Telluria mixta: one gene and its partner. The protein of the gene in region 1 binds, or shares a complex with, the protein of each later gene. Links are inferred from orthologs where the notes say so. Each region holds a gene or a part of one and is shown in the gene's direction. Other genes may lie near its edges. The genes, in order: pmbA and tldD.

Evidence for each region.
Region 2: the proteins of pmbA (region 1) and tldD are in contact, whole or in part, in a solved structure (PDB 5NJ9), measured with the Escherichia coli proteins. The link is inferred for Telluria mixta from one-to-one orthologs.

Annotation. Positions count from the first base shown.
Region 1 is NZ_CP119520.1:2,771,143-2,786,169, forward strand. The notes cover bases 5,899-8,702. They hold pmbA (metalloprotease PmbA), read left to right. Parts: upstream 5,899-6,526; coding sequence 6,527-7,879; downstream 7,880-8,702. Other genes in these bases: yjgA (ribosome biogenesis factor YjgA), read right to left, coding at 5,899-6,432; P0M04_RS12405 (DUF4214 domain-containing protein), read left to right, coding at 7,972-8,702. Outside these bases: P0M04_RS12350 (aspartate aminotransferase family protein), read right to left, coding at 1-191; P0M04_RS12355 (carboxymuconolactone decarboxylase family protein), read left to right, coding at 293-847; P0M04_RS12360 (transcriptional regulator), read left to right, coding at 965-1,528; P0M04_RS12365 (sensor histidine kinase), read left to right, coding at 1,537-2,568; P0M04_RS12370 (LytR/AlgR family response regulator transcription factor), read left to right, coding at 2,565-3,302; P0M04_RS12375 (S41 family peptidase), read left to right, coding at 3,328-4,353; P0M04_RS12380 (hypothetical protein), read right to left, coding at 4,360-4,557; P0M04_RS12385 (alpha/beta hydrolase), read right to left, coding at 4,561-5,229; mog (molybdopterin adenylyltransferase), read right to left, coding at 5,226-5,846; more of yjgA, read right to left, coding at 5,830-5,898; more of P0M04_RS12405, read left to right, coding at 8,703-8,979; nfsB (oxygen-insensitive NAD(P)H nitroreductase), read left to right, coding at 9,048-9,701; P0M04_RS12415 (M14 family metallopeptidase), read right to left, coding at 9,705-10,841; P0M04_RS12420 (DUF2442 domain-containing protein), read left to right, coding at 10,948-11,202; phenylacetic acid degradation operon negative regulatory protein PaaX, read right to left, coding at 11,203-12,129; 1,2-phenylacetyl-CoA epoxidase subunit PaaA, read left to right, coding at 12,233-13,222; and 4 more genes.
Region 2 is NZ_CP119520.1:545,738-560,789, reverse strand. What follows is about bases 5,907-8,735. They hold tldD (metalloprotease TldD), read left to right. Parts: upstream 5,907-6,505; coding sequence 6,506-7,966; downstream 7,967-8,735. Other genes in these bases: P0M04_RS02455 (hypothetical protein), read left to right, coding at 7,984-8,735; P0M04_RS02465 (carbon-nitrogen hydrolase family protein), read left to right, coding at 5,907-6,462. Also shown: glnE (bifunctional [glutamate--ammonia ligase]-adenylyl-L-tyrosine phosphorylase/[glutamate--ammonia-ligase] adenylyltransferase), read right to left, coding at 1-1,252; P0M04_RS02470 (YhdP family protein), read left to right, coding at 1,418-5,665; more of P0M04_RS02465, read left to right, coding at 5,662-5,906; more of P0M04_RS02455, read left to right, coding at 8,736-8,781; P0M04_RS02450 (hypothetical protein), read left to right, coding at 8,823-9,044; P0M04_RS02445 (TonB-dependent receptor), read right to left, coding at 9,093-11,957; 3-deoxy-7-phosphoheptulonate synthase AroG, read left to right, coding at 12,397-13,458; P0M04_RS02435 (aspartyl/asparaginyl beta-hydroxylase domain-containing protein), read left to right, coding at 13,538-14,824; P0M04_RS02430 (TonB-dependent receptor domain-containing protein), read right to left, coding at 14,931-15,052. UniProt on the Escherichia coli protein: Metalloprotease involved in CcdA degradation. Suppresses the inhibitory activity of the carbon storage regulator (CsrA).

The DNA of each region.
Region 1 (15,027 bases):
TAGGCGCACTGGTCGATCTGGCGGTGCATGGCCGCGATCACGTCGGGATGGCCATGTCCGAGCGACGACACCGCCGCGCCGCCGCTGGCGTCGAGGTAGCTGCGGCCGTGGCTGTCGTACAGGTAGACGCCCGCGCCGCCGACCGCGACGGGCGGCGTCTGGCGCAGGCTGCGATGCAGGATTCGCGTCATTCAAAGCTCCCCAAAGGTTGACGATTGACAAGGATTGAAAATAAGCGGGAACCGTCCGGATTCTTTTGATTTTTGCCTCAAGGCATGCGAATATTTTCGTCATGACAGACCGCCTCCGCCCAATTCCGCCGGAAGACTGGACCGACGCCCAGCGCGCCGCAGCCCAGGAGATCGTCAATGGTCCGCGCGGTGCGCTGTACGGCCCGTTCGTGCCGCTGCTGCGCAGTCCCGAACTGATGGGGCATGCGCAGCGGGTCGGAGAGTACCTGCGGTACCGCAGTGCCATCGGCGTGCGCCTGTCGGAGCTGGCGATCCTCGTCACGGCGCGCGAATGGGACCAGCAGGTCGAGTGGGCGATCCACGCGCCGATCGCGCAGCAGGTGGGCGTTCCGCCGGACGTTGTCCAGGCCATCGCGCGGCGCGAGCGGCCGGCCGCGCTGCTCGTCGACGAAGCGGTAGTCTACGACTTCTGCATTGAACTGCACCGCCACAAGCGCGTGTCGGACCGCGTCTACGACGACGCGCTCGCGCTGTTCGGCGAGCAGGGCGTCGTCGACCTGATGGGCGTGAACGGCTACTACACCTTCCTCGCCATGGTGATGAACACGGCGCGCACGGAAGCGCCGGCGTCGAGTGCAGCGCCGCTGCCCGACTAGCTCGTCGGCGTCAAGCCGCGCCCGTCGCGGCGCGGCGGCCGTCCGTCGCATGGCCCCGCGCGCCGATCGCGCCGACGGCATAGTGATGGCTCCCAACCACGCGTGAAAGACAAGCCGATGAAACCCCATTACATCCTCGCCGCTGCGGCGGCCGCCACCACCGTCCTCGCGCTGGCCGCGACGCCCGCGCCGTTGCCGCCGAGCTGGCACGTGACCGGTGCGAATCCCGACAAGTTCACGGCCGGCGTCGATACGTCGCCGGAAGGGCGCGGGGCCAAGTTCTTGCGCAGTAAGACGAACGATCCCAAGGCGTGGGCAGCCCTGGTCCAACCTGTCCAGGCGCAGCGCTACCTCGGCCAGCGCGTGCGGTTCCGCGCGCGCCTGCGTACCGAGGCGATGAGCGACTGGGCGGGATTGTGGATGCGTGTCGATACGCATGAAGGCAAGTCGATCGCCTTTTATAACACCAAGAGCCAGCCGGTCAAGGGCACTACCGGCTGGCAGGAGCGCAGCATCGTGCTGGATGTTCCGGACAACGCGGCGCTGATCGTGTTCGGCGCCATCGGCGGCGGCACGGGCCAGGTGTGGATGGAGCCGGTCGCGTTCGAGACCGTCGGCCGCGAGGTCCCGGTCGACCGGATGCCGCCGGATGCCGCCATCCCGACCGCGCCGACCCTCTGAGCGAATCGATGACCGACGACGACTGCGCCCGCGCCATCCGCCGCCTGTACGGCTGCTCATGGCGCCAGGGGCTGCTCAGCCTCCTGTGCCTGGCGCTCGTCGCGGGCGGCACGCTGCTCCTCCAGCGCCATGCCTTGTTCGCCCTGTTCGTTGCGATCGTGGTGCCCGGTTTCGTCGCTTGCGCGTCGTTGCTGCTGACCGCGCGCCGGCTCGGCTGGACCGGCGCCACGGTGTTGCTGTTGTTCGCGACCGGCGCCGCCGCGTGGGCCGTGCTGCCGGCATATCAAGGCGTGCTCGCGGCATGGGACGTCCACGCGCTGCCCGACCAGCAACTGCTGGCCTGCGTCTTGGGCGTGAACGTGACCGTCCTCGGCCTGCCCTTGTGGTTCGCCCGCACCCGCGCCCACGCGCAGCAACTGGCCGACCTGCGCAACGCGGCGCTCGCGGCCGAACTGAAAGCGCTGCAGGCGCAGGTCGAACCGCACTTCCTGTACAACACGCTCGCCAACACGCGCTACCTGGCACGGCACCAGCCGCCGCGCGCCGTCGAGATGCTCGAACACCTGATCGCCTACCTGCATAGCGCGCTGCCGGACATGCGCAGCCAGGCGTCGACCCTCGGCCGCGAATTCGAACTGGCCGGCCACTATCTGGCGCTGATGGCGATCCGCTTCGGCGAGCGCCTGCAATACCGGCTCGATTGCCCGCCCGCGCTGGCGGCCGTCTCCATGCCGCCGCTGCTCCTGATGACGCTCGTCGAGAACGCCGTGCGCCACGGCCTCGAGCCGAAGCCGGGCACCGTGCGTATCGCCGTGACGGCTGTGCGCGACGGCGACGTGCTGACCATCGTCGTCGCCGACGACGGCGCGGGGATCGGAGAGGCGACGCTGGGCAGCGGCGTCGGCCTGCGCAACCTGCGCCAGCGCCTGCAAGCACTGTATGGCATGCGCGCCGGCTTCGTCCTGCGCCGTGGCGACGGCGGCCTGACGGAAGCGGTGCTGACGCTGCCCGCGGCGGCAAGCGTGGAGCTGGCGGCATGACGGCCCCCCGCATCCTCGTTGCCGACGACGAACCGCTGCTGCGCGCGGAACTCGTCGAGGCCCTCGAACGGTTGTGGCCCGAGGCGCAGATCGCGGCCGCGCAGGACGGCATCGAGGCGCTGCGCCAGGGCCGTGAATGGATGCCGGACGTGGCCTTCCTCGACATCCGCATGCCGGGCCTGGACGGCCTGGAAGTGGCGCGTGTGTTCGGCGCACGGACCCACGTCGTGTTCGTGACGGCCTACGGCGAACATGCGCTGGCCGCGTTCGACGAAGGGGCCGTGGATTATGTGGTCAAGCCGATCGCGCTGGAACGCGTCGCGCGCGCGGTCGAGCGCGTGCGCGCGCGCCTCGCGTCACCGCCGCCGGACCTCACACATCTCGTGTCCCGGTTGCAGCCCACGCCCAAAGCGCCGGCCTGGTTGCAGGCCACGGTCGGCAACACGATCCACTTCATCGACCTGGCCGACGTCGTGTATTTCTGCGCCGATGCCAAGTACACGCGCGTGGTGACGGACGGGTTGGAAGCCCATATCCGTCTGAGCCTGAAGGAGCTGACCGATTCGCTCGACCCGGACGCGTTCTGGCAGATCCACCGCGGCTACATGGTCGCCGTGCGCCGCATCGCGAGCGCCGCGCGCGCCGAAGATGGCGCCCTCTGGGTGCACCTGCGCGGGCATCCCGCGCGCCTCCCTGTCAGCCAGCGCTTCCAATATCTGTTCCGCGGCATGTAGCCGCGTCATCCAACAAGGAGACACCATGAATCGCAACCTGTTGCGGGCGGCCGTTTGCGCCCTGTCGTTTGTCGCGGCCTGCGCCGCCAGCGCCGCGGAGACCATGACCCTGGCACTGGCGCGCGACGTGACCACGCGGACCATCGAACTGGTCGAGAGCAAGGGCATGTATCCGCTGCGGCAGGAAGACTATGCGCAGGCGAAGCGGCGTTTGCTGGCGTTCGTCGACGGCAAGGCGCAGGACGTCGACCGGGCCGACCTGTATGCGCGCATCAACGGCCTGCTCGCCACGCTGGACACCGACAAACACTCTTTCGTGATGCCGCCCGTGGCGCCGGGACAGTTCACCGGCGCCGCGCCGGCCGGGCCGCGTGTGCCGATGTTCCAGCTCGTCGCGACGACCCGCGGCACGGTGTTGCGCTTCGTGCCTCCGCCCATCACCACCTCCGCGCCCGAGGCCATGTCGGCCTACGTGCAAGGCGTGTACGACGAGGCGGCTGCGCTTCACGGTAGCCGTGCGGCCTGCGCCCTCGTCGTCGACCTGAGTGAACAGACGGGCGGCAACGGCTGGCCGCCGCTCATCGCGATGTACCCGCTGTTCGGCGACGCGAACAAGGCTCGCTGGGTGGAGCGCGACGGCAACGCGATTCCGCTGGTACACCGCGGCTATCTCGAATCGAAGGCCGGCCGCGATGCGCCCGGCCACGTGAATCCGTTCGTCTCCTTCGCGACGGGTCCGCTGGCCGTGCTGGTCGGCGCCCGTACGGCAAGCGCCGGCGAGATGCTGCTCGTCGCGTTGATGGGGGAGACAAGGGTGCGGACGTTCGGGCAAACGTCGGCCGGGATGTCGACGGCAAACATGACGTACACACTGCCGGACGGCGCGCTGTTCGTGTTGACGCAGGCGCGCTCCGCGCTGGTCGACGGCCCGGTCTTCCGGGGCGGCATCGCGCCCATGCAGCCCGCTCCGAATGGCGAGCCGGTGGAAGCGTCGCTCAGGACGGCCGCGGAATGGGCTGCCGCCAATTCGCCGCGCTGCCGGCCCGAGTAAGCTCGCTTACGCCAGCGCTTCCTTCGCGGCCTGTTCCGGCGTGAGGCCTTCGTAGAACATGTCGGTGAACCACTCGACCTGTTCCTCGATGTGTTCCTGCGCCTGCTTCTGCGTGGCGCCGCCGGCGACGAGGTGATGTTCGACCTCGATGCACCAGTGAATCAGCGCCAGCGTCTCGTCGTCGAGTTCCTCTTTCTTTGCCATGATTCAGCCCAGTACTTTCTTCAGCCACGCGGAGATGTGCTGGACTTCTTCCAGGCACAGCGTGTGCTGCATTGCGTATTCGTGCCATTCGAGCTGGTAGCCCAGCGAGACGAGCAGGTCGCGCGACGCTTCCGCGCGGTTGAACGGCACCACGTTGTCGTAGCGGCCGTGCGCCATGAAGATCGGCGTGGACTTGCTGGCGTCGGTGCGTTCGGTCGCCACGTTGGCCGACAGCGGCACGTAGCCGGACAGGCACAGCAGGCCGGCCAGCGGTTCCGGATGGCGCAGGCCCGTCTGGATGGTCATCGCGCAGCCCTGCGAGAAGCCGGCCAGGATGATGCGCGATGCGGGAATGCCGCGTGCCTTCTCGCGCTCGATGAAGGCTTCGATGTCCTTCTGCGAGGCGCGCAGGCCGTTCTCATCCTCGCGCCGTCCGAGCTCCAGGCCCGTGATGTCGTACCAGGAACGCATCACGTAGCCATTGTTGATGGTCACCGGCATCGTGTTCGCGTGCGGGAAGATGAAGCGGATGCCGGGCAGGCCGGTCAGATCCAGTTCGCGCACCATCGGCACAAAGTCGTTGCCGTCCGCACCCAGGCCGTGCATCCAGATGATGGCGATGTCCGGGTTGTCGTTGGTCTCGATCTGGATGTGTTCGAGCAGGTCGCTCATGCGGTGTCCTTGTGTCGTTGCGCCGATTTCGGCCGGAAGGCCTTGCAGACGGCCGGGTCGGTTTCGGCGTATGGGCCGCCGATCAGGTCGATGCAGTACGGGACGGCTGCGAAGATGCCGCCGACGATGCTATTGCCGTCCGCACCCTTCAAACCTTCCAGCGTTTCCTTGATCGACTTCGGCTGGCCCGGCAGGTTCATGATCAGCGCGGCGTGGTCCGTGGTTTCGCGGATCACGGCCGTCTGGCGCGACAGGATCGCGGTCGGCACGAAGTGCAGGCTGATCTGGCGCATCTGCTCGCCGAAGCCGGGCATCTCCTTCGTGCCCACGGCGACGGTTGCTTCCGGCGTGACGTCGCGCCGGGCAGGGCCCGTGCCGCCCGTCGTCAGGACGAGGTGGCAGCGAACCGTGTCGACCAGCTCGACGAGCGTCTGCTCGATGCTGGCGCGGTCGTCCGGGATCAGGCGCGTCTCGACGCGGAACGGCGTCACGAGCGCGGCTTCCAGCCACTCGCGCAGCGCGGGAATGCCCTTGTCCTCGTAGACGCCGCCGCTGGCGCGGTCCGAGACCGACACCAGACCGACGACCAGCTCTTCGACTTTATTGTCCAGACTCATCGTCTTCGTCTTCCTCGACGTCGCCCTCATCGGCGGCAGCTTTCGGCGCCTTGGCCAGGTCCTTCAGGATCTGGAAGATTTCGCGGTAGGCCTTGGGCGGCTTGTTCTCCGCCTGTTCCTTGCGCGCATTGCGGATCAGGGTGCGCAGGTGCTGCACGTCCAGGTCCGGGTGTTCTTCCAGCAGCTGGGTGAGGGCCTTGTCGTCGGCCAGCAGCTTGTCGCGGCGGCGCTCCAGTGCGTGCAGCGCGGCCGCTTCGGCCTTGGAGGTGCCTTTCCAGCTTTCGATGGTGCGCTGGATGACGGCGACCTCTTCCTCGTCGAGCGAGCGCATCAACTTGCCCACGAACTGCAGCTGGCGGCGCCGGCCTTCGTGGTTGGTGATGGTCTGGCACATGAGGATGGCGTCGCGGACTTCGTCCGGCATCGGGACGCGCTTCACGCGATCGCGCGGCGCCTCGATGAGCTGTTCGCCGAGCTTCTGCAGCTCGTTACTCTGGCGCTTGAGTTCGGACTTGGAAGGCCGGTCGTATTCCTGGTCGAACTCGTCGGAGCGGAAGCCGACGGAGCCGCGGTTGGCATTTGGCATGATGATCTAGATTCGGTCTGGCGCACGGCCGGCCGGTAAAAACAGTAAACGGCTGCTATGATAACTGTTTTAGGGCTCGCTACGAAAAACGCACATGACCGACTCCGTCTTCACCCATACCCAGGATCAGCTCAAGCAGCTTGCACAGGACGTGCTTGCCATTGCAAAAGAAACGGGCGCCAGCGATGCGTCGGTCGAGATCAGCGAGGGTAGCGGGCTGGCGGTGACGGTCCGCAAGGGCCAGATCGAGACCATCGAGCAGAACAAGGACAAGGGCATCGGCGTGACCGTCTACAGCGGCAAGCGTCGCGGCCATGCCAGTACGTCCGACTTCTCGCGCGATTCGCTGCGCGCCACCGTCGAGGCGGCGTACAACATCGCCCGCTTCACGGCCGAGGACCCGGCCGCCGGCCTGCCGGATGCCGACCTGCTGGAAACCAACCCGCGCGACCTGCGCCTGTGTTACCCATGGGACATCAGCGCCGAGGACGCCGTGGTCATTGCCCAGCGCTGCGAGGCGGCCGCGTTCGCCGTCGACAAGCGCGTCACCAACAGCGAGGGCGCGAGCGTCTACGTGCAGCAGTCGCACTTCGTGGCGGCCAACTCGCTCGGCTTCTGCGCCGGCTATCCGTTCTCGCGCCACACGCTGTCCGTCGCACCGATCGCGGGCAAGGGCGCCAACATGCAGCGCGACGACTGGTATTCGTCGGCGCGCGATCCCAAGAAACTGGGCGATCCGGAAAAGATCGGCCGCTACGCCGCCGAACGCGCCCTCGCGCGCCTGAACGCGCGCAAGCTCGACACCCGCACGTGCCCCGTGCTGTTCGAGGCGCCGCTGGCCGCCGGCCTGCTGGGCGCGTTCGTCCAGGCAACCTCGGGCGGCGCCCTGTACCGTAAATCGAGCTTCCTGCTCGATTCGCTGGGCAGCAGCATCTTCCCGTCGCACATCCAGATCGTCGAAGACCCGCACCTGATCGGCGGCGTGGGCTCGGCCCCGTTCGACGAAGAGGGCGTGCGCACCCAGCGTCGCAAGGTCGTCAGCGACGGCGTGCTGCAGGGCTATTTCTTGTCGTCGTATTCGGCCCGCAAGCTGGGCATGCAGACGACGGGCAACGCGGGCGGCTCGCACAACCTGGAAATCATCTCCAAGGACACGAAGATCGCCGACGATTTCGAGGGCATGCTGCGCAAGATGGGCACCGGCCTGCTCGTCACGGAACTGATGGGACAGGGCACGAACTACGTCACGGGCGATTACTCGCGCGGCGCGTCCGGCTACTGGGTCGAGAACGGCGTGATCCAGTACCCGGTCGAGGAAATCACCATCGCGGGCAATATGAAGGACATGTTCCAGGCGATCGTCGGCATCGGCAACGACGTGCTGACGCGCGGGAACAAGTCGACCGGCTCGATCCTGATCGAGAAAATGGTCATCGCGGGCAACTGATTTCACATTTCTCGACAGTTCGCGACAATCTATTGCAAAAACCATATTGACTATATGTTACATTGACGACTTTCGGTTTCAAGGGAGACGTCATGGCAACATTCCAGGCTTTCGGCCCGTATCTCGACCTGATCGGCAGCACGGCCGTGCAATGGAAACTCATCTCGACCGCGTCCGGCAGCGTCACGCTGGAAAACGGGCTCCAGCAACTGAGCATCCAGGGTAACTTCGCGATCGGACCGGCCGGCGAGGTGAGCGGCACCGCGACCTCCGTACTCCTGACCCAGACAGGCTACTCCGGCCTCCCCGTGTTCCAGGGGACGGACCTGACCATCGATGCCGGGCAATTCGTGGCCACGGTCCTCAAGGCCACCACCGACACCCAGATCTACGCGGCGCTGCTGGCCGGCTCCGACACCATCGTCGGCAGCGCCAGCAAGGATCTCCTGCAAGGCTTCGCGGGCAGCGATATCATCCGCGCCGGCGGCGGCGACGACCGCATCGGCGCCGATGCGGGCAGCGACGTGATCGACGGCGGCGCCGGTTTCGACGCCGTCATCTACAAGGGTGCCTACGCCAACTACCGGATCGAGCGCACGGACGACGGGTGGACGATCGCGGACCAGAAGGGCACGGGCGGCAGCGACACCCTGAAGAACGTCGAGCGCGTGTATTTCACCGACAAGGACGTGGCGCTCATCACCCCGGACGACACGGGCGGCCGGATCTTCCGCATGTACCAGGCGGCGCTCGACCGCAAGCCGGACGAGGCGGGGCTGGATTACTGGACGCACCAGATCGATGCGGGGGGCGCAACGCTGGCGACGATCGCCGACGCCTTCATCAAGTCGGCGGAGTACAGACAGCTGTATGGTACCGGTCTGTCCAACCGCGACCTCGTGGGCAAGTATTACGAGCACATCCTGCACCGCGCGCCGGAACAGGCAGGCCTGGACTTCTGGACGGGCGTCCTGGACCGCAAGGCCGCCACCAACGCCGAGGTGCTCGCCGCCATCAGCGAGAGCAAGGAAAACGTGGACCTGAGCGTGCAGCTGATCGGCAGCGGCCTCGTGTTCGATACGCCCATCATGACCGTCTGACGCGCGCTCGCACGCGTTATTCGGGTTCCTGCAATAATGTGCAGATACGCATTTTTGAAAGGAACCCGATGGACATTCTTGCCGCCGCCCGCAAGCGCTACACCGCCAAGGCCTATGACCCGACCCGCCGTGTCCCCGAAGAGACGATGCAGCAGATCTACGAAGTGCTGCGCAACAGCCCGTCGTCGGTGAACTCGCAGCCCTGGCACTTCATCGTCGCCAGCACGCCGGAAGCGAAGGCGCGCCTGGCCAAGGGCGTGCAGGGTCCGTACAGCTACAACGAAGCGAAGATCCTGAATGCGTCGCACGTGATCCTGTTCTGCACGCGCGTCGACGCCGAAGGCGGCCACCTGGAGCGCCTGCTCGAGCAGGAACAGCGTGATGGCCGCTTCAAGGACGATGCCGCGAAGGCGGGCCAGGCCAAGGGCCGCCAGGGCTACGTCAACCTGCACCGCTACACGCTGAAGGACCTGCCGCAGTGGTTCGAGAAGCAGGCCTATATCGCGCTGGGCAACGCCATGCTGGCAGCGAGCACGCTGGGCGTGGACACGACCCCGATGGAAGGCCTCGACCCGGCCGCGCTGGACGCTGAGCTGGGCCTGCACGAACAGGGCCTGTCCAGCCTCGTCCTGCTGAGCTTCGGCTACCACGCCGACAGCGATTTCAACGCGTCTCTGCCGAAATCGCGTCTCACGCAGGAACAGGTGTTCACCTTCCTGTAAGCGTTACTTCCCCAGCCGGCGCACGGCCTGCAGCACCGGCTGCAGCACCGCGGCGCCGAGGCGCGCGCTGCGGGCGCCGTCCCAGCCGACCTGCGGATCCGGGTCGTTGGCGTTGTCCTTGAACGGCAGTTCCAGGGTCAGCGACAGGCAGCCGAATGCGTGCGTCACGTACGGCGAACCCATCGTCAGCACCTCGTCCGTGTACGGCTCCTTCGGGTAGCCGTGGACATCCTGGAAGTCCGGGCTGGCGATCATGAAGGCGTCCGAGAATGCCTTCTGCGCGGCGGCCTGTTCCGCCGAGAAGGTCGGCAGGGCATCGCTGCCGGCGATGAAGACGTAGGGCAGGCCCTCGTCGCCATGCACGTCGAGGAACAGGTCGACGCCCGTCTCTTCCATCTTCTTGCGGACCAGGAAGACTTCCGGGCTGCGTTCCAGCGACGGATTCAGCCACTCGCGGTTCAGGTTGGCGCCGGCCGCGTTCGTGCGCAGGTTGCCGCGCACGGACCCGTCCGGGTTCATGTTCGGCACGACATAGAACACGGTCTCTTTCAGCAACTGGCGGCCGAACGGGTGGGCCGGGTCGAGCAGGGCGTCGAGCATGCCTTCGACGAACCACTCGGCCATCGTCTCGCCCGGGTGCTGGCGCGCGATGACCCACACCTTCTTCTTGTTCGCCGCCTCGTCGCCGATGACGAGCAGGTTCAGGTCGCGGCCGTCGACGGTCGAGCCGAGGTCCAGCATGCGCACGTGTTCGGACAGCTGGGCGCGGTCGAGCAGCTCCAGGTGCCGTTCCCATGAATACGGTTCGAAATAGGCGTAATAGACACTGTCCATGGCGGGCGTGTGCTCGATGGTGAGCACCTGGCCGTCGAAGCCGGTCGGCACGCGGAACCAGTTCACGCGGTCGTAGCTGGCCATCGCGTGATAGTCTTCCCAGCCCTTCGGATACGCGGACTTGCCGGCGTTGAGCAGGCGGATCGTGCACGGCTGCGCCTGCGCGCCCTGCAGGCGGAAGTAGAACCACTGGGTGATGTCGGCGTGGGAGTCCTTGCGGATGTTCAGGTCGATGGCGTTGGCGCTCGTGGCGTTCACGACCTCGATGGCGCCAGCGTCGAACTGGGTGCTGATCTTGATAGACATGGTGCGTCCTGTTGTTGTTGGGTGTGAGGCGGCATGATACCGCTTAAAGGATGATGCCGAATGGTTTGCTACTGTTCCCGCTTGGCCTCATCGAGGGGGAGGGAACATGATGACTATCCGTGTGGCGCGTCCGGAAATCACGAGCATCGACCGGCGCGGCTTCTGGCTGCGCTGCCGCGACGAAGAGCTGTACGTGCCGTTCGCGCTGTTCCCCTGGTTCGAGCACGCCACCGTGGCGCAGCTGTGCCATATCCAGCAATGGGGCGGGGAATGCCTGTACTGGCCCGGGCTCGACCTGGAACTGGCGCTGGACCGCATCCGTCATCCGATGGCGGCGGCGCAGTTCGCATTGGATTGCTGATCAGCCCAGTCCGCCGAACCGCTCGGCCAGTCCCGCATCCGCCTCCTGCGCTGCCGCATCTTCGCGCCGCAGCACGTCCATCAGATGCCGCTCGGCCGGTGCCCACACCAGGCGGTAGATCGCCTGCGCGAGCGCATAGGCCTCCGACCCCGGCCACGGCTGCGGCAGCAGCGCGAGCGGCAGCATCGGATCGTGCAGCTGGACGCGGCGGTACGCATGGATCAGCAGGGTGCGCACGACGAAGGCCTGCTGCGGATCCGGCGCCGGTTCGGCGCGGAGCAGGTCGAGCAGCGGCGTGAATGCCTCGATGAAGCGGCGGTAGCCGGCCACGACGGCGGACAAGTCCCACCCTTCGCGCACCAGTTCGGCCAGCGGACGCGCGCCGACACCCGGCAGTTCCGTCGCGGCGCACACGAAGATCCTGCCGCCGCCGTCCACGCGCCGCAGCACCTCGGCCACGCCGTCCGGGTCCGCCGCCGGATGCGCCAGCAGGCCGGGCGCCAGCATCGCAAACCCTTCCCATTCGAGCTCCTTGCGCACGGCCGCGCGCAAGGCACTGTCGATGCTGCCGTTGGGCGCCAGCAGCAGGGTCCAGCGGCCGTCCCAGTCGACACCGGGCGGCGCGTAGATGCGGCGGTTGGCGCGCGCGAAGCGGGGCGCGGCGTCGGGCTGCAGCGCATAACTGCTGCGCCGGCCTTCACGGTTCGCGACCAGCCAGCCTTCCTGCACGAGACGGAACACGCTCGTGCGCACGAGCCGGTCCGTGACGCCGAGCGGCGCCACCAGCTCGATCAGGCTGCCCAGCCACAGGCGGCCGCCGTGCGGCGCGATGGCGTCGCCGAAGATCGTCATCACGAGGGATTTGGAACGCGGCGGGTCGGTCTCGAGGAAGTGGTTGATCCACTGTTGGCTGCTGGGCTGGGTCATGGCGGCGATTTTACCCGGTCTCAATATGATTCAAAATTTCGCTATACATCGCTATTCTTGTATCGTATTATGGTTTGAGACAGAGCACAATCGGAGACTGATCATGTATGCCCAGATGGTGGAAACCGGCCTGAAACAGGTCCAGACCCGCGCCGACATGAGCGGGGAAGAGCAGGCATTCCAGGCGCGCATCGACGCCGGCGTGAAGATCGAAGCCAAGGACTGGATGCCCGAGGCGTACCGCAAGACCTTGATCCGCCAGATTTCCCAGCACGCGCATTCCGAGATCGTCGGCCAGCTGCCGGAGGGTAATTGGGTGACGCGCGCGCCCACGCTGAAGCGCAAGGCTATCCTGCTGGCCAAGATCCAGGACGAGGCCGGCCACGGCCTGTACCTGTACAGCGCCGCGGAGACGCTGGGCGTGTCGCGCGACGAGCTGCTGGCCGCCCTGCACACGGGCAAGGCCAAGTACTCGAGCATCTTCAATTACCCGACGCTCACGTGGGCCGACATCGGCGCCATCGGCTGGCTGGTGGACGGCTCGGCCATCATCAACCAGATCCCGCTGTGCCGCTGCTCGTACGGTCCGTATGCACGGGCGATGATCCGCGTCTGCAAGGAAGAGTCGTTCCACGCGCGCCAGGGCTACGACATCATGATGAAGCTGGCCCAGGGCTCGCCCGAGCAGAAGGCGATGGCGCAGGATGCCCTCAACCGCTGGTGGTGGCCGTCGCTGATGATGTTCGGCCCCTCCGATGCCGAATCCGTCAACAGCGCCCAATCGACGCAGTGGCGCATCAAGCTGTTCTCGAACGACGAGCTGCGCCAGCGCATGGTCGACCAGACCGTGCCCCAGGCCGAATTCCTCGGTCTCACGATTCCCGATCCGGACCTCAAATGGAACGAGGAACGCGGTCATTACGACTTCGGCGAGATCGACTGGGAAGAGTTTTATAACGTCCTGAAAGGGAACGGCCCGTGCAACAAGGACCGGCTGCGGACCCGCGTGCAGGCGTACGAGGATGGGGCATGGTTCCGCGACGCGCTCGTCGCGCATGCCGACAAGCAGGCCGCAAAAAAAGCGGCCGCATAAGGAGACAAGAATGAGCAAAGAATGGCCCCTGTGGGAAGTCTTCATCCGCAGCCAGCACGGCCTCGCCCACAAGCACGTGGGCAGCCTGCACGCGCCGGATGCGGAGATGGCGATCAACAATGCGCGCGACGTCTACACGCGCCGCAACGAAGGCGTGTCGATCTGGGTGGTGAAAGCCGCCGACATCGTCGCGTCCAGCCCGGCCGACAAGGATGCCCTGTTCGAGCCGTCGAACAGCAAGGTCTATCGCCACCCCACGTTCTTCCCGATGCCGGAAGACGTCAAGAACCTGTGAGGCGGCCGTGGACGCCAACAAGTTCGAATATCTTTTACGCCAGGGCGATAATGCGCTGATCCTGTCGCAGCAGTTGTCGCAGCTGTGCGGCAAGGGCCCGGCGCTGGAAGAAGACATGGCGCTGACCAACGTCGCCCTCGACCTGCTGGGCCAGACGCGGATGTGGCTCACGTACGCCGGCGAGATCGAAGGCCACGGCCGCGACGAGGACCGCCTCGCGTACCTGCGCGACACGCGCGACTTCCGCAACTGCCTGCTCGTCGAGCAGCCGAACGGCGACTACGCGCAGACCTTGATGCGCCAGTTCCTGTTCGATACATGGCATTACTTCCTGATGCGTGGCCTTTTGTCGTCCAGCGACCGCCGCATCGCGGAGATCGCGGAAAAATCGATCAAGGAGGTGACGTACCACCTGCGCCGCAGCGGCGACCTCGTCGTCCGCCTGGGCGACGGCACGGACGTCAGCCACCGCAAGATGCAGGACGCGCTCGACGAGCTGTGGACCTACGCCGGCGAGATGTTCCTCTACGACGACGTCGACCTGGCCATGGTCGCGCAGGGCGTCGCGCCGGCTGCGGAACCGCTGCGCGATGCATTCCTGGCCCACGTGGCCGAGGTGCTGGACGAAGCGACGCTGACGATGCCGCCCGTGGATGCGTACGTCCAGCGTGGCGGCAAGCAGGGCCGGCATACCGAGCGCCTCGGCTACATCCTCGCCGAGATGCAGTTCCTGCAGCGCGCCTACCCGGGCGTGGAATGGTGATGACCGCGGCCGCGTCACCGATCACGGCCGACCGGGTGTGGTCCTGGCTGGGCGAGGTCCCGGATCCGGAGATTCCCGTGATCTCCGTCGTGGACCTGGGCATCGTGCGCGATGTGGCGGTGGACGACGACGGCGCATGCGTCGTCACGATCACCCCGACGTATTCCGGCTGCCCCGCGATGGAAGTCATCGCCGAAGACATCGACAAGGCCTTGCGCGCACGCGGCGTGGACAGTCTGCGCATCGTCACCCGATTATCGCCCGCGTGGACGACGGACTGGATGAGCGACGCCGGCAAGGCCGCGCTGAAGGGCTACGGCATCGCGCCGCCGGTGCAGCAGGTGGTCGACATCAGCGCGTTGACGCGCGGCGTGAAGCGCCACGCGATCCAGCAGCCTGACGTGGCCTGCCCGCATTGCGGATCGATGCACACGCGTCTCACCAGCCAGTTCGGCTCGACCCCGTGCAAGGCGCTGTATCAATGCCTGGATTGCCGCGAGCCGTTCGACTATTTCAAATGCCATTGAGGCCCACATGAGCAAGTTCTACCCATTGACCGTGGCGAACGTGAAGCACGAGACGCGCGACGCCATCGCCGTCACCTTCGATGTGCCGCCCAACTTGCGCGACGCGTTCCAGTATCGCCAGGGCCAGCACCTCACGTTGCGCGCGATGATCGACGGCGAGGACGTGCGCCGCTCCTACTCCATCTGCTCGGCCGTGCAGGACGACAAGCTGCGCGTCGCC
Region 2 (15,052 bases), 2.2 Mb from region 1 along the record:
TCGCGTCGAACTGGGCGGCGACGAAGACGCGCCACGCGTCGAGCCGGGCCAGCAGCTCGGCCTCGTCGGCCATGCCCATCATGCGCGCGACCGTGTTCCGGTCTTCGGGCGCGACGGGCATCGTGTGCGTCTGGGCATCCTCCAGGTATTGCAGGCGGTGCTCCAGGTTGCGCAGGAATGTATAAGCTTCAAGCAATTGCTCGACCGTGTCGGCGGCCAGCAGTTCGCGCTCGGCCAGCAGTCGCAAGGTCTTGCGCGTGGAGCGCTCGCGCAGCGCCGGATCGCGGCCGCCGCGGATCAGCTGGAACACCTGCGCCAGGAATTCGATTTCGCGGATGCCGCCGCGGCCCAGCTTGACGTTCTGGTTGCGCTCCGGATGCAGGCGCTCCTGGCGGTTGACCTCGGCGCGGATCTGGGCGTGCATCGTGCGGATCGCGTCGATCACGCCGAAGTCGAGATAGCGCCGGAACACGAACGGCCGCACGATGGCGTCGAGCGCCGCGATGTCGGCCGGGTCGCCGGTGACCGCGCGCGCCTTGACCCAGGCATAACGTTCCCATTCGCGCCCCTGTACGATCAGGTAGTCCTCGACCATGTTCAGGCTCGCCACGAGCGGGCCCGACTTGCCGTTTGGACGCAGCGCCATGTCTACGCGGAACGTAAAACCGTCTTCGGTGATTTCGGACAGCGCGGCGATCAGCTTGCGGCCGAGGCGCCCGAAAAATTCGTGATTGGACAGCGATTTCTGGCCGGGCCCGGCGTTCGTGTCGCCGTCCTCGGGGTAGACGAAGATGAGGTCGATATCCGACGAGACGTTCAGTTCGCCGCCGCCGTGCTTGCCCATCGCCAGCACCATCATCTGCTGGGGGCGTCCGGAATCGGCGCCGACCGGTTCGCCGTGCAGCGCGGTCATTTCCGCCATCAGCTCGGCCAGGTGGGTCTGGACGGCGAAATCGGCGAAGCGGCTCATCGCCGTGACGACTTCGTCGAGGTCGGCCTGGCCGTCGAGGTCGCGCCGGATGATGGTGCAGATGAGCAGGTTGCGCAGGCGGCGCATCGCCCGGGTTGTCGGCAGGACTGTGCCGTTCGGACCCAAGGCGGCCTCGGTCTTCAGCGCTGCGCCGAAATCGAGGGAGGCCAGCGATAATGCGGACAGGGTATCGACGCGCCCGGCACGGGCCGGATCGGCGCCGAGCCAGCGTTGGTAAAAGCGCGACATCTGCGCCAGAGACTGCGGGGAAGCTTGAAGCATAGGGCGATTTCCAGACGAGTTGTGCGTTTCGGGACGCTTGCTATGGGGTAAAATTGCCCGCCATGCTGCCCTGGGTCAGCACGATGGTAAGGTAGACGCCGCGGATGTTGCAAGCGCTCTCTTATTTACAGATTATTAATACTCGGCGAGCCTTTGAGCCTTTTGATGCACAACCCGGAACCGCAGGCGCAGCGCGAACATGACGCGCACGAGCAGGCGCATCTCCAGACGCACGCGCATGAGCACGTGCCGCTGGTGGAGCGCTGGGCCCGCGCGCGTGCCTGCTACCGCTATGCGAACCTCGCGTCGCATCACGTGCTCGGCTTCACGATCAAGGCCGTCCTGCTCGTCTATTTCGCCTTCATGGCGATATTCCTGGTGCTGCGCTACGCGGTCCTGCCGAACATCGATTACTACAAACCGGACATCGAACGTGCCGCCAGCCGCGCGCTGGGCAACCAGGTGACCATCGCCCGCGTCTACGCGTCGTGGCGCGGCCTGCGGCCGAATCTCTATCTCGGCGACCTGCGCCTGCACGACCGCGAAGGACGCCAGCTGCTGGCGCTGCCGTCCGTGTCCGCCACCGTGTCGTGGTGGTCGGTGATGGCGGCCGAACCCCGGTTCGAGGCGCTGGAAATCAACCGGCCGGAACTGGACGTGCGGCGCGGGCTTGATGGCGTCATCGCCGTGGCCGGCGTACGCATCGAACCGAACAAGAAGGGAGAGGGCGGCGGCGCCGACTGGCTGCTGCGCCAGCACGAGGTCGTGATCCGCGAAGGCCGTTTGTCGTGGACGGACGAGCTGCGCGGCGCGCCCACGCTCGCGCTGTCGGACGTGACCCTCGTGCTGCAGAACCGCTGGACGGCGCACCGCTTTGCCCTGAAGGCCGCGCCGCCGCCGGGCGCCGGCGACCCGCTCGACCTGCGCGCGCGCTTCTCGCACCCGCCGTTCGGCGCCAAGCCGTCCGATGCAAGGCGGTGGAAAGGCCAGGTGTATGCCGACCTGCGCAATACGGATCTGGCCGCCTGGAAGCAGTACATCGATTACCCGTTCACCCTGCAAGAGGGCCGCGGCTCCGTGCGCGCCTGGCTCGACTTCGACCACGCGCGCCTGGCCGGGTTCACGGCCGACCTGGCGCTGGCCGGCGTCAGCGCGCGCCTCGGCCCGGACACGCCGCCGCTGGCGCTGTCGCGCGTATCGGGCCGGCTGTCGGCCAGCGAGACCATCGCGCCGAACGTGGACGATGGCAAGCCGACCTTCGGCGCGCTGGGCCACACGATCGGCCTGGAGGATTTCTCGGTCGTCACGGAAGGCGGCGTCGTGCTGCCGCCGGCCACCCTGAACGAGTCGTGGCGCCCGGCCACGCGCACCCAGCCCGAGCGCTTCGAAGTGCGCGCCGAACAACTGGACGTGGGCGCGCTGGCCGCGCTGGCCGTGCAACTGCCCATCGCGCCCGCGCATCGCCAGCTGCTGACGGAACTGGCGCCGCGCGGCCGCATCAACGACGCCGACATCGAGTGGCAGGGCCGCTTCCCGCACATCACCGGCTACCGCGTGCGCGGCGACGTCGAGAACCTCGGCATGAATCCGCTGGCGGCACGCGCCGAGCTGGCCGCGGCCGATGGCCAGCCGGCCCAGGCCGCACGGCCGGCGCTGCCGGGCTTCAGGAATCTGTCGGGCCGCATCGACGCGAGCGACCATGGCGGCAGCGTCGACATCGATTCCGACAAGCTCGTGCTGGCGCTGCCGGCCTGGTTTGCCGATCCGGAAATGCCGTTCGACCAGTTCGCCCTGCACGCACGCTGGACGCACCTGGCGGACGAGCAACTGGCCGTCGACGTCGACAGCCTGAACCTGGCCCAGGGCGCGCTGAAGGCGACCTTGACGGGCCGCCACGTGCTGCCGTTGAAAGCCGGCCAGGGGCCGGGCAATGCCGACTTCACGGGTACCGTCGACAATTTCGAGATCGCCAGCATCGGCCGCTGGCTGCCGCTCGCGACGCCGGAGGGCCTGCGCGAATGGCTGACGGGCGCGCTGCAGAGCGGCATGCTGCACGACACGCGCCTGCGCCTGCGCGGCGACCTGGCCCAGTTCCCGTTCCACGCCGAGAATGCCGTCCAGCGCGCCAAGGGCGAGTTCCGCGTCGGCGGCCGCATCGAGGACGGCAAGCTCGAGTATGCCCCGGGCCACAAGGCGACCGACGGCAAGACGCCGCTGTGGCCGCTGCTGGAAAACATCAACGGGTCCATTGTGTTCGACCGCGCGCGCATGGACATCCACGCCGACACGGCGCGCACGCAGGGCATCGCGCTGTCGAACGTGCGGGCCGTGATCCCCGAGCTGGGCATCCACGAGATGATGCTCGACATCGACGGCACGGCCGCCGGCCCGCTGCCAGACTTCCTGCACTACGTGGCGGCGAGCCCCGTGCTCGAATGGATCGGCCATTTCACCGAGGACACCAAGGGAACCGGCCCGGCGAAGCTGGGCCTGAAACTGCACCTGCCGCTCGCGAACCTGCACGATGCGAAGGTGCAGGGCGCGCTGCAGCTGCAGAACAACGAGGTCGTGCTGTTCCCCGACCTGCCGCCGATCGAGGCCGCGCTGGGCCGCATCGAGTTTTCCGAACACGGCGTGAACCTGAACGGTGTGGGCGCCAGCTTCCTGGGCGGACCGCTGCAATTGTCCGGCGGCACCCAGCGCGACGGCAGCATCCAGATCCGCATGGCCGGCAGCGCCACGGCCGAGGGCATGCGCCAGACGCGGTCCCTGCCGGCGCTGCAGCGCCTGGGCAATAAACTGTCCGGCGGCGCGCGTTTCGGCGGCACCGTCACGGTGAAGGACCGCCAAACCCAGATCATCCTCGATACCAATCTGGCCGGCCTCGGCATCGAGCTGCCCGCGCCGCTGAACAAGCCCGCGCCGGACGCGCTGCCGCTGCACTTCGTCCTGACGGGCCAGCCGACGGGGGCGGACGGCGTCGGCCACGACGACATCCGCATCCTGCTGGGCAATATCGCGGCTGCGAAATACGTGCGCGAGCGCCAGCCGCACGGCCCGTGGATCGTCAAACGGGGCGGCATCGGCGTCAACGTGCCGGCGCCCGAGCCCGACAGCGGCATGATGATCAACGTGAACATGAAGGCGCTGAACGTCGACCGCTGGCTCGCGGCGGCGGCCGACATCGCCGGGCCGGGCGAGGCCGTGCCTGCTCCGTCTGCCGCGTCTGCCGATAGCGGCGGCGGCATGGCCCAGTACGTGGTGCCGGATATCGTGGCCGCGCGTGCCGGCGAACTGGTCATTGGCGAGCGGGCGCTGCGCGACGTCGTCGTCGGCGCCACGCACCAGAACAATACGTGGCAGGCCAGCATCGATTCGCGCCAGGTGGTCGGTTACGTGACGTGGGCCGAATCGGGCCAGGGCCTGGGCAAGGTGACGGCGCGCCTGGCATCGCTCGTGATCCCGGAATCGTCCGCGAACGAAGTCAAGGACCTGCTCGAATCGAACAAGGGCGCCAGCGCCAGCATCCCGGCCCTCGACATCGTGGCCGACCGCTTCGAGCTGTTCAACAAGCAGTTCGGCCGCCTGGAACTGGTGGCCAGCAATGCGCAGGCGCTGGCCGGGCGCGAGTGGCGTATCGAGAAACTGGCGCTGACGAATCCGGACGGCCAGCTGAAGGCGAACGGCCGCTGGCTCATGCGCGACGGCAAGAGCAATACGGCGCTCAATTTCGCGCTCGACATCAGCGACGCCGGCCGCCTGCTGGACCGCCTCGGCTTCCCGGAGACACTGCGCCACGGCAAGGGTTCGCTGTCCGGCGACATCTCCTGGGCCGGCCTGCCGTACTCGCTCGACATCCCGAGCCTGTCGGGCCAGATCCAGATGAACGTCGAGGATGGCCAATTCCTCAAGCAGGACCCGGGCGCCGCGAAACTGCTGGGCGTGCTGAGCCTGCAGATGCTGCCGCGCATGCTGAAGCTCGATTTCCACGACGTGTTCTCGGAAGGCCTCGCCTTCGACGGCATCACGGCCAACGCGATGATCACGCGCGGCGTCGTGCGCACGGATAATCTCAAGATGCACGGTGTGGCGGCGACGGTGCTGATGGATGGCACGGCCGACATCGCCAACGAATCGACGAACCTGCACGTCGTCGTGATCCCGGAATTCAACCTCGGCACCAGCTCGCTCGTGTACGGCCTCGCGGTGAACCCCGTGATCGGCCTCGGCAGTTTCCTGGCCCAGCTGTTCCTGCGCGCGCCCGTCATGAAGGCGCTCACGTATCACATGCAGGTGACGGGACCGTGGAAGTCGCCGCACATCGTCAAGCTGGACAATTCGCCCGCCGTGGCCGCCGCCGCCGCGAACGCGGCCGCGCAGGACCGCAACAAGGACAAGAAGGGAGCCAAATGAAGACCACAGTTGCTGCCGTACAGATGGTGTCCACCCCTGTCGTGGAAGAAAACATTGCCACCGCGCGCCGCCTGATCGCGGACGCCGCCGCCCGCGGCGCGCAACTGGTCACGTTGCCGGAATACTGGCCCATCATGGGCATGACGGACACGGACAAGGTCGCCCACGCGGAAGAGCCGGGCCACGGCCCCATCCAGGATTTCCTGGCAGGACAGGCGCGCGAGCACGGCATCTGGCTCATCGGCGGCACCTTGCCGCTCGTGTCGGGCGATGCGGGCCGCGTGCTGAACACGACGCTCGTCTACGATCCGGCCGGGCAGCACGTCGGCCGCTACGACAAGATCCACTTGTTCGGTTTTAACAAGGGCAGCGAGTCGTACGACGAAGCGCGCACCATCGTACCGGGCGAGACGGTCGGCAGCTTCGAGGCGCCGTTCGGCAAGGTCGGCCTGGCGATCTGCTACGACCTGCGCTTCCCGGAACTGTTCCGGGCGATGGGCGATTGCGCGCTGATCATCGTGCCGGCCGCGTTCACGCACACGACGGGTCTCGCGCACTGGGAAGTGCTGCTGCGCGCCCGCGCCATCGAGAACCAGTGCTATGTGCTGGCCTCGGCCCAGGGCGGCGAGCACCCGAACCGGCGCCGCACGTTCGGCCACAGCATGCTGATCGACCCGTGGGGCGAAGTGAAGGATGTGTTGCCGGAAGGCGAGGGCGTCGTCAGCGGCGAGATCGATCCGGAATACATCGCGAAGGTGCGCGAGAGTTTGCCGGCGCTGAAACACCGCAAACTTTAAGGTATGGCACAATGCCCCATCCCTATCAGAAAGACCTGACGCAATGACTCCATTCGAACCGAATCTCTCCTCCCTCGCTGTCGCGCGCGACGTCCTGTTGACGCCATTCGGCCTCGACGAAGGCAAGCTGATCACGACGCTGGGGACCATGTTCACGCACAAGGTCGACTATGCCGACCTGTATTTCCAGTTCACCAAGAGCGAAGGTTGGAGCCTGGAAGAGGGCATCGTCAAGAGCGGCAGCTTTTCGATCGACCAGGGCGTCGGCGTACGCGCCGTGTCGGGCGACAGGACCGCCTTCGCTTACTCCGATGAAATCTCGCAGGCCGCCCTGCTGGACGCCGCCGCGGCGACGCGCACGATCGCGCGCGCGGGCGCCGGCCGCGTGAAGGTCGCGGCGAACGTCCAGCCGTCCGGCGGCCGCTCGCTGTACCTGCCGCATGACCCGCTGGCCTCGCTCGACGCCACCGCGAAAGTCGCGCTGCTGGAGCGTGTCGAAAAGATCGCGCGTGCAAAAGATCCGCGCGTCGTGCAGGTGATGGCCGGCCTGGCCGGCGAGTACGACGTCGTGCTCGTCGTGCGCAGCGATGGCGTGCTGGCGGCCGACATCCGTCCGCTCGTGCGCGTGTCCGTCACCGTCATCGCCGAGCAGAACGGCCGGCGCGAGATGGGCTCGTCGGGCGGCGGCGGGCGTTACGATTACGCCTACTTCAGCGACGAGCTGCTGGAAAAATACGCCAGCGAAGCCGTGCAGTCGGCCCTCGTGAACCTGGAAGCGCGTCCCGCGCCGGCCGGTCCGATGACCATCGTGCTCGGCCCGGGCTGGCCCGGCGTGCTGCTGCACGAAGCGGTCGGCCACGGCCTCGAAGGCGACTTCAACCGCAAGGGCTCGTCCGCGTACGCGGGCATGATCGGCCAGCGCGTCGCCGCGAAGGGCGTGACCGTCGTCGACGACGGCACCTTGCAGGACCGCCGCGGTTCGCTGAACATGGACGACGAGGGCAACCCGACCCAGTGCACCACGCTGATCGAAGACGGCATTCTGAAGGGCTATATCCAGGACACGATGAACGCGCGCCTGATGAAGATGCCGGTGACGGGCAATGCGCGTCGCGAGTCGTTCGCCCACCTGCCGATGCCGCGCATGACGAACACGTACATGCTGGCCGGCGACAAGGACCCGGCCGAGATCCTGGCCTCGGTCAAGAACGGCCTGTATGCGGTGAACTTCGGCGGCGGCCAGGTCGACATCACGAACGGCAAATTCGTGTTCTCGGCCAGCGAAGCCTACATGATCGAGGACGGTAAAGTGACGTACCCGGTGAAGGGCGCGACCTTGATCGGCAACGGCCCGGACACGATGAACCGCATCTCCATGATCGGCAACGACATGCGCCTGGACTCGGGCGTGGGCGTGTGCGGCAAGGAAGGCCAGAGCGTCCCGGTGGGCGTGGGCCAGCCGACGCTGCGCATCGACGGCGTGACCGTCGGCGGAACGGCCTGACGGCTCGCCGCATCGCGATGGCAACCGCCTTCGCCGCCATGACGCCCGCCCCGCGCGGGCGTTTGTTCTTCCGGGCCGCCATCGTTGCGTGTGTGGTCTCGATGCACCCGTGGTGCGCCGCGGCCGACGAGCACACGCATGTCGCCACGCGCTCTGGACCGGTCGAAACGCAAGCCATCGACGGCGCCGGCCGCTCCGACATCCGCTTGCGCGGCGCATCGCTTGGGCAGGTCGACGGCGCCGCGGGCCTTGTCAAGCTGTCCGTGCAGGACGATGCCGACTACGTGCTCGTCGATGCCCTGTTGCCCGATCCGCAGTGCCGGCACCGCTTCACCCTGCTGCAGATCGGGCCGGGCGATGAGGCGACGATGTCGCAGCCGTTCGGCGATTGCCTGACGGGCTTCGGGGCGCGCCGCGCCGGCGACAAACTGGTCGTCCAGCTGGCGCAGGAGGGCACGGGACAGGTGCACGAGTTCGTGTGGATGCAGGACCGCATGAAGGAACTCACCAACGTACTCACGCGCTGCGAAGCCGCCCAGCTCACGGCCGCATCGCGCTGGATCCCGGTCGAGTCCGCGCAAGCGGTACGTGTCATCAGCGGCACCGGCCGCGCCTGGTTCCACACGGCGCCGCTGGACGAGTGCAAGCTCCCGCAGCTGTTCGTGATTCCGGGCGACGTGCTGACCGTCCTGCACACGTATGGCGAGTACGCGGATGTCGCGTACCGCAATCCGCGCACGGGCCGCGAGGCCAGCGGCTGGATCAGGCTCGATCGGATCGCGCCGATGCGGACGCCATCGGAGCCGCCCTTGTGACACACTGGCTCTAACCGATCCATCGTCGCAAGGAGCACAACATGGCCAACGATCAAGCACAGTCCCCGCAGACCAACGCACAGCAGCCGGAAGCGGCGCCTTCAGCACCGCCGGGCCAGCCACCAGCACAGCAGGAGGCGCAGCAAGAAGCGCAGCAGCCCACCGACTTCGATGGCCTCGAGGGCAAGAAGCCGGAGGAGCTGACGCCGGAAGAGCTGCGGCTGATGGCCGACACCATGCCCGGTGAAGGGCCAGGTGACTAAGTAAATTGGGCCCCGGCCTTCGCCGGGGCGACGTTCCTTGGCCGCGTCTTAGAACGAGTATCTCGCCCCCAGCGTGAAATAGCGACCGCGCGCACCTTCGTAATCGAGCGGGTTGTACGCCTGCGCGCCATAGGTCAGCGGGTCGAGCGGCGCGATCTTGTCGAACAGGTTCTGGACCGAGCCGAACACTTCCCACCGCTGCTGCGGCTTCCAGCGCACCACCAGGTCGACCGTCGTGAACGACGCCAGCTCGCAACCGTTCGGCGCGTCGGCACCGTTGGCGAAGGTCACGGCGCAACCGCTCGGGTCGCCCCGGAAGAAGCGGTTTTCCAGCACGCCGCGGTAGTTCACGTTGGCCGACACGCGCAGGTTGTTGCGGTCCCAGCCGAAGCGCATGTTGACGCGGTCGGCCGGCGTGCCCGTGCAGTTCGTCACGTCGCAGTTGCCGTGCGTGCCGGCGAATTCGCGCGACGTGCCGTCCTGTTCGGTGCGCAGCCATTCGAAGATGTGCGTGTACTTCACGTCGAACGTGGCATTGCCCCACGCGTCCGGCAGGCGGTGGTTGTAGCGCGCATCCACGTCGAGGCCGCGCACCTTGCTCTGGGCGGAGTTGACGTAGCGGGTCAGCACGGCCGTGATCTGGCCCGGGTCGCCCGGGATGCCGCTCACGCTGCCCGGGTCGCGTGCCACGCTGCCGGCGGCGATGGCGGCGTCGACCTGTTCCTGGTTGATCTCGTTCTTGCGCTTGATCTTCCAATAGTCCACGGAGATGCTCGTGCGCGGCAGCGGATCCCAGATGACGCCCAGCGTGTAGCTCTTCGACCGTTCCGGCGACAGGTTCGGGTTGGGCGACGTGATCAGCGCCACCGATGCCGGGTTGCAGGCGTTCGTCACGCCCAGTGCGCAGCGCGCCGGGTCGGCCGCGGTCGAGAAGGCGGCGAGGCCGCCGACGCCGTTCTCGGCCGGACTCGGCGCGCGAAAGCCCCGCGCGAACGTGCCGCGCAGCGCGAATTCGCGCACCGGCGTCCACTTCAGGCCGAACTTCGGCGTGTACGAACTGCCGACGTCGGTGAAGTGGTCGTAGCGCAGGGCCGCCGACGCTTCCACGTTGAACGGCAGCGGCGCGAGGCCCTCGCCGTACAGCGCGAACACGTTGCGGGCACCGGAATAGGCCGAGTATCCCAGGCCGATGACATTGCCCCGCTCCGTACCGGTGGTGGGCATCAGCTCCGTCATCTCGTGGCGGAATTCGGTGCCCAGCGCCAGGCCCAGGTTGCCGGCCAGGTAGGGAATACCGCCGAATTCGCGCGTGGCCTTGAAGTCGATCTGGCCGATCTTCGTGTTGGCCCTGTTGCCGATGGTCGGCGACAGCGCGGCGTACACCGCCGGCGAATTCAGGCCCGCGTTCTCGGCGATGCGCCAGAAGGTGCCCAGCGGCAGCGCCGCATAGGCCGGGCTGTTCACCGCCGCCGCCGCGATGTTGGCGGGGGTGGGATTGAGCAGGGCGAAGGCGACGTCGCGCTGCAGGAAGCCGTTCTGATTGTTGTTGACGTGGTTGTGCGAGAACAGCAGGGAGGAGTCCCAGTCCCAGCCGTAGTTCGTGCCCCTGGCGCCGCCGAGCCAGCGCAGGAAGTTCGAGTCGATGTTCGAGACGCGCGGGCCGACGTCGGCGGCCAGGTAGCGGATCCGCGCGGCCGTGCCGAAATACGGGTTGTCCGGATGGTTCGCGCCGAGCTGGACGACGGCATTGTTCACGGGCCCGCCGGGGAAGCCCACCGAGGCGCTGACGGAGGAGGGCGTCGTGGCGGTGTCCGTCTGGCTCGTGTACCAGTTGAATTCGCTGTACAGCTGGAGCGCCGGATTCAACTGCATCGTGCCGCGCAGGAAGAAGCTCAGGTTTTCCTGCTTCGGCTCGATCTGGTTGTACTGCAGCGAGGCGTCGATCAGGCAGCCGCCGCCGGGATCGCCCTGCGGGTGGCTGGTGAAGTTGGAGCAGGCCGCGCCGGGGAAGGTGCGGGTGAAGCCGGGGCCGGCCAGGTTGCCGCGGTTGTAGTAATTGGTCGGGTCGGCCGGATTGCGCACGTTGCCGTTGATGGCATTGCCGGCCGTGCCGGTGCCGGGCAGGATGGCACCGGTACCGCCGAGCGCCTGGTCGGCCGAATAGCCCCAGCGGCGCAGGTCGTTGCGGCCGATCCAGTCGCGGTCCGCGCGGTCGCGGTACCAGATCTCGTCGAACTTCTTGTACTCGATGCTGAACAGGACATTGTAGCGGTCGGTGTCGAGGCTGCCGATGCCCTTGGTGAAGGCGACGTTCATGCGCTTGCCGTCCCAGTCGTCGCTGGCACCGCGCGAGAAGCGCACCGTATTGCCCTGGAAGTCGCGGCGCAGGATGATGTTGACGACGCCGGCGATGGCATCCGAACCGTAGATGGCCGACGCGCCGTCCTTCAGCACCTCGACGCGCTCGACGGCATCCGTCGGGATCACGTTCAGGTCCGTGAACTGCTTCTGGCCGTCGTCGGCGAGGCCGTACGGGGCCATGCGGCGGCCGTTCAGCAGCACGAGCGTGGACGCCGCGCCCAGGCCGCGCAGCGAGATGCCCGAGGCGCCGGCGGCGAAGCCGTTGCCGAACGTGGTGGGCACGGAGCCCTGGTTGTCGACGGCCAGCGTCTGCAGCAGCTCGGCCACGGTGGCCTTGCCGGACCGCTCGATGTCGGCGCGGTTCACGGTGATGACGGACGATGCCGTTTCCGCCTCGGAGCGGCGGATGTTCGAGCCGGTGATCTCGACGCGCGGGACCGGCTTGGGCGCCACTTCCTGGGCCAGCGCCGGCAGCGCCAGGATCGTGAGGCCGATGGCGCTCCCGCCTGTGAACAGGCGTCGGATCGTCCGGGATATCGGGGTTTCAGTCATGTCCAGACTCCAATGCGATTTGGGAAAACGACCCGGTGTGCATGCGTCCGGGGCTCCTTATGACTTTTGCATTTCGTCCGGGCAGACAACTGACATCTCTCAAGCGTCTCCGGTACAGCGGAAAAAGGTGTCGGGTTGACGCAACCGATCGCCTGTATAGGCAACCGTAACCGACAGATCACAGGCCAAATAAAGTCTTGCCAACGTCGATGCAATGTTGTTATAGTCAATCGACTACTTCGGAACTTCTCCATGCGCCACGCCGTTTTCTTTACCTTTTATTTTTGGTTTAGCCATTCCAGCCCAACGGCGGTGGAGTAGCGGCAGGTTCACGCAGCAACAGAACAGAGTCCGACACAAAAATCCAAAAGACCGCCGAGCTGGCGGTCTTTTTTTTTACGCACCCAGAATTTCATACAGATCAGAACGGAGAACAGCAATGCCTCGCACCGACGACTTACGCATCCGCGAAATGAAGGAACTGACGCCGCCCTCGCACCTGATCCGCGAATTCCCGGTGACCCCGGAAGCGGAACAGGTCGCGTCGCAGGCGCGCGTGGCGCTGCATCGCATCCTGCACGGCCAGGACGACCGCCTGATGGTCGTGATCGGCCCGTGCTCGATCCACGATCCGAACGCCGCGATGGAATATGCCCGCCGCCTCGTCGAGCAGCGCCACCGCTTCGCCGGCGAGCTGGAAGTGATCATGCGCGTGTACTTCGAGAAGCCGCGCACGACGGTCGGCTGGAAGGGCATGATCAACGACCCGTACATGGACAACAGCTTCCGCATCAACGACGGCCTGCGCATGGCACGCGAACTGCTGCGCGACATCAATGAACTGGGCCTGCCGGCGGGCACCGAATTCCTCGACGTGATCAGCCCGCAGTACATTGCCGACCTGATCAGCTGGGGCGCCATCGGTGCCCGCACGACGGAATCGCAGGTGCACCGCGAGCTGGCGTCCGGCCTGTCGTGCCCGGTGGGCTTCAAGAACGGCACCGACGGCAACATCAAGATCGCGGCCGATGCGATCAAGGCCGCTTCGCAGCCGCACCACTTCCTGTCCGTGACGAAGGGTGGCCACTCGGCGATCGTGTCGACCGCGGGCAACGAGGACTGCCACATCATCCTGCGCGGCGGCAAGGCACCGAACTACGACGCGGCCAGCGTCGAGGACGCCTGCAAGCAGCTCGCCGCCAACGGTCTCGCGAGCCGCCTGATGATCGACGCGTCGCACGCCAACAGCAGCAAGAACCCGCAGAACCAGGTGCCCGTGTGCGCGGACATCGGCAGCCAGATCGCGGCGGGCGATACGCGCATCGTCGGCGTGATGGTCGAATCGCACCTCGTCGGCGGCCGCCAGGACCTCGTGCCGGGGAAGGAACTGACGTACGGCCAGTCCGTCACCGACGGCTGCATCGACTGGGAGACGAGCATCGCCGTGCTGGAAAACCTCGCCGCCAGCGTGCGCGCACGCCGGTTGCGCGACGACGCATAAAGGGCATCAATAAGTTCTTGCCAACCGGAAGCGACCACTCCAGAATCGGTATGTACACGTACATACTTGAAGGAGCGGCATGGCTTCCAACGAAGGTGAAATCGCAGCCTGGGAACGCGCGGCCCAGGCGGCGCTGAAAGGCGCCAATCCGCGCCTCGCGGCGCAGCTGTGGCAGCGCATCCTCGAACAGGTGCCGACGCACGGTCCGGCGCTGCTCGGCATGGCGCAACTGCATTACCGGTCCGGCGCGCTGCCGGAGGCGCGGGCGCTGCTCGAGCGCCTCGTCGCGGCCGACGGACGCGACAAGCAGCAGTGGATCAACCTCGCCGTCGTCTGCATGGCCCAGCGCGACGAGGCGCGCGAGGAAGAGGCGATCCGGGGCGCGCTCGTGCTGGAACCGACCGACCTCGTCGCGCTGATCCTGCGTGCCGGCCTGCTCACGCGCCAGGGCAAGCGCCACGCGGCCGCGCGCGCGCATGGCGCCGTCGCCGCGGTGGCGCCGCCGCTGCAGCAACTGCCGCCCGAACTGCGCCCGGCCGTGCAGGAGGCGCTGGCGTACCGCGAACAATACGACACCGATTTCGGCCGCTTCCTCGACGACCACATGGCGCCGCACCTGCGCGACCTGCAAGGCGAGCGCGTGCAGCGTTTCACGGAATCGCTAGCCATCATGCTGGGCCGCAAACGCCGCTACGAGCCGCAACCCGCGCTGTTCCACTTCCAGGGTCTCGCGCCCATCACGTTCTTCGACCGCCAGGACTTCCCGTGGCTCGACGCCTTCGAGCGCGAGACGGACGCGATCCGCGCGGAATTCGTCGCCGCGCAGGCCGGCGCCGAAGGCTTTACGCCATATATGCAGTACAGCGAGGACCAGCCGCTGCGCCAGTGGGCCGAGTTGAACAACTCGCTGCGCTGGAGCGCCTTCCACCTCGTCGAGGCGGGCAAGGTCAACGACGCGAATGCGCAGCGCTGCCCGCGCACGATGGCATTGCTGGCCGGTGCACCGCAGCCGGACCAGCCGGGCCGCACGCCTGTCGCGATGTTTTCCGTGCTCAAGCCGAAGACGCGCATCCCGCCGCACTGCGGCGTCAGCAACGTCCGCCTCGTGACGCATGTGCCGCTCGTCGTGCCGCCGGGCTGCGGTTTCCGCGTCGGCAACGACGTGCGCGCATGGGAAGAAGGGAAGGCGTGGGTGTTCGACGATACCATCGAGCACGAGGCGTGGAACGACAGCGACCTGCCGCGCGCGATCCTGATGTTCGACATCTGGCATCCGCACCTGACCGGGCCGGAGCGCGCGCTGGTGACGGCGATGAGCGCGGGCATGAACGCGTTCTCGGCAGACGAAGGCAGCTTCGGGTTGTAGGGTGGACAGCTCGCTGTCCACCCTACGTCTGTAACGCCGTCCCAAATGAAAACCGCCGCCGGCTTCGCAGCCGGCGGCGGTTTTTTTACGGCGTCCGATCAGGCGATCAGAAACGGTAAGTCAGGTTGGCGTACATGAAGCGGCCGTACGAGTCGTAGATCTGCGGGAACGTGTTGCCGTTGCCGTAGGTACCCGTCACCGAGCTGGACGACGCGATCGGCGGATCCT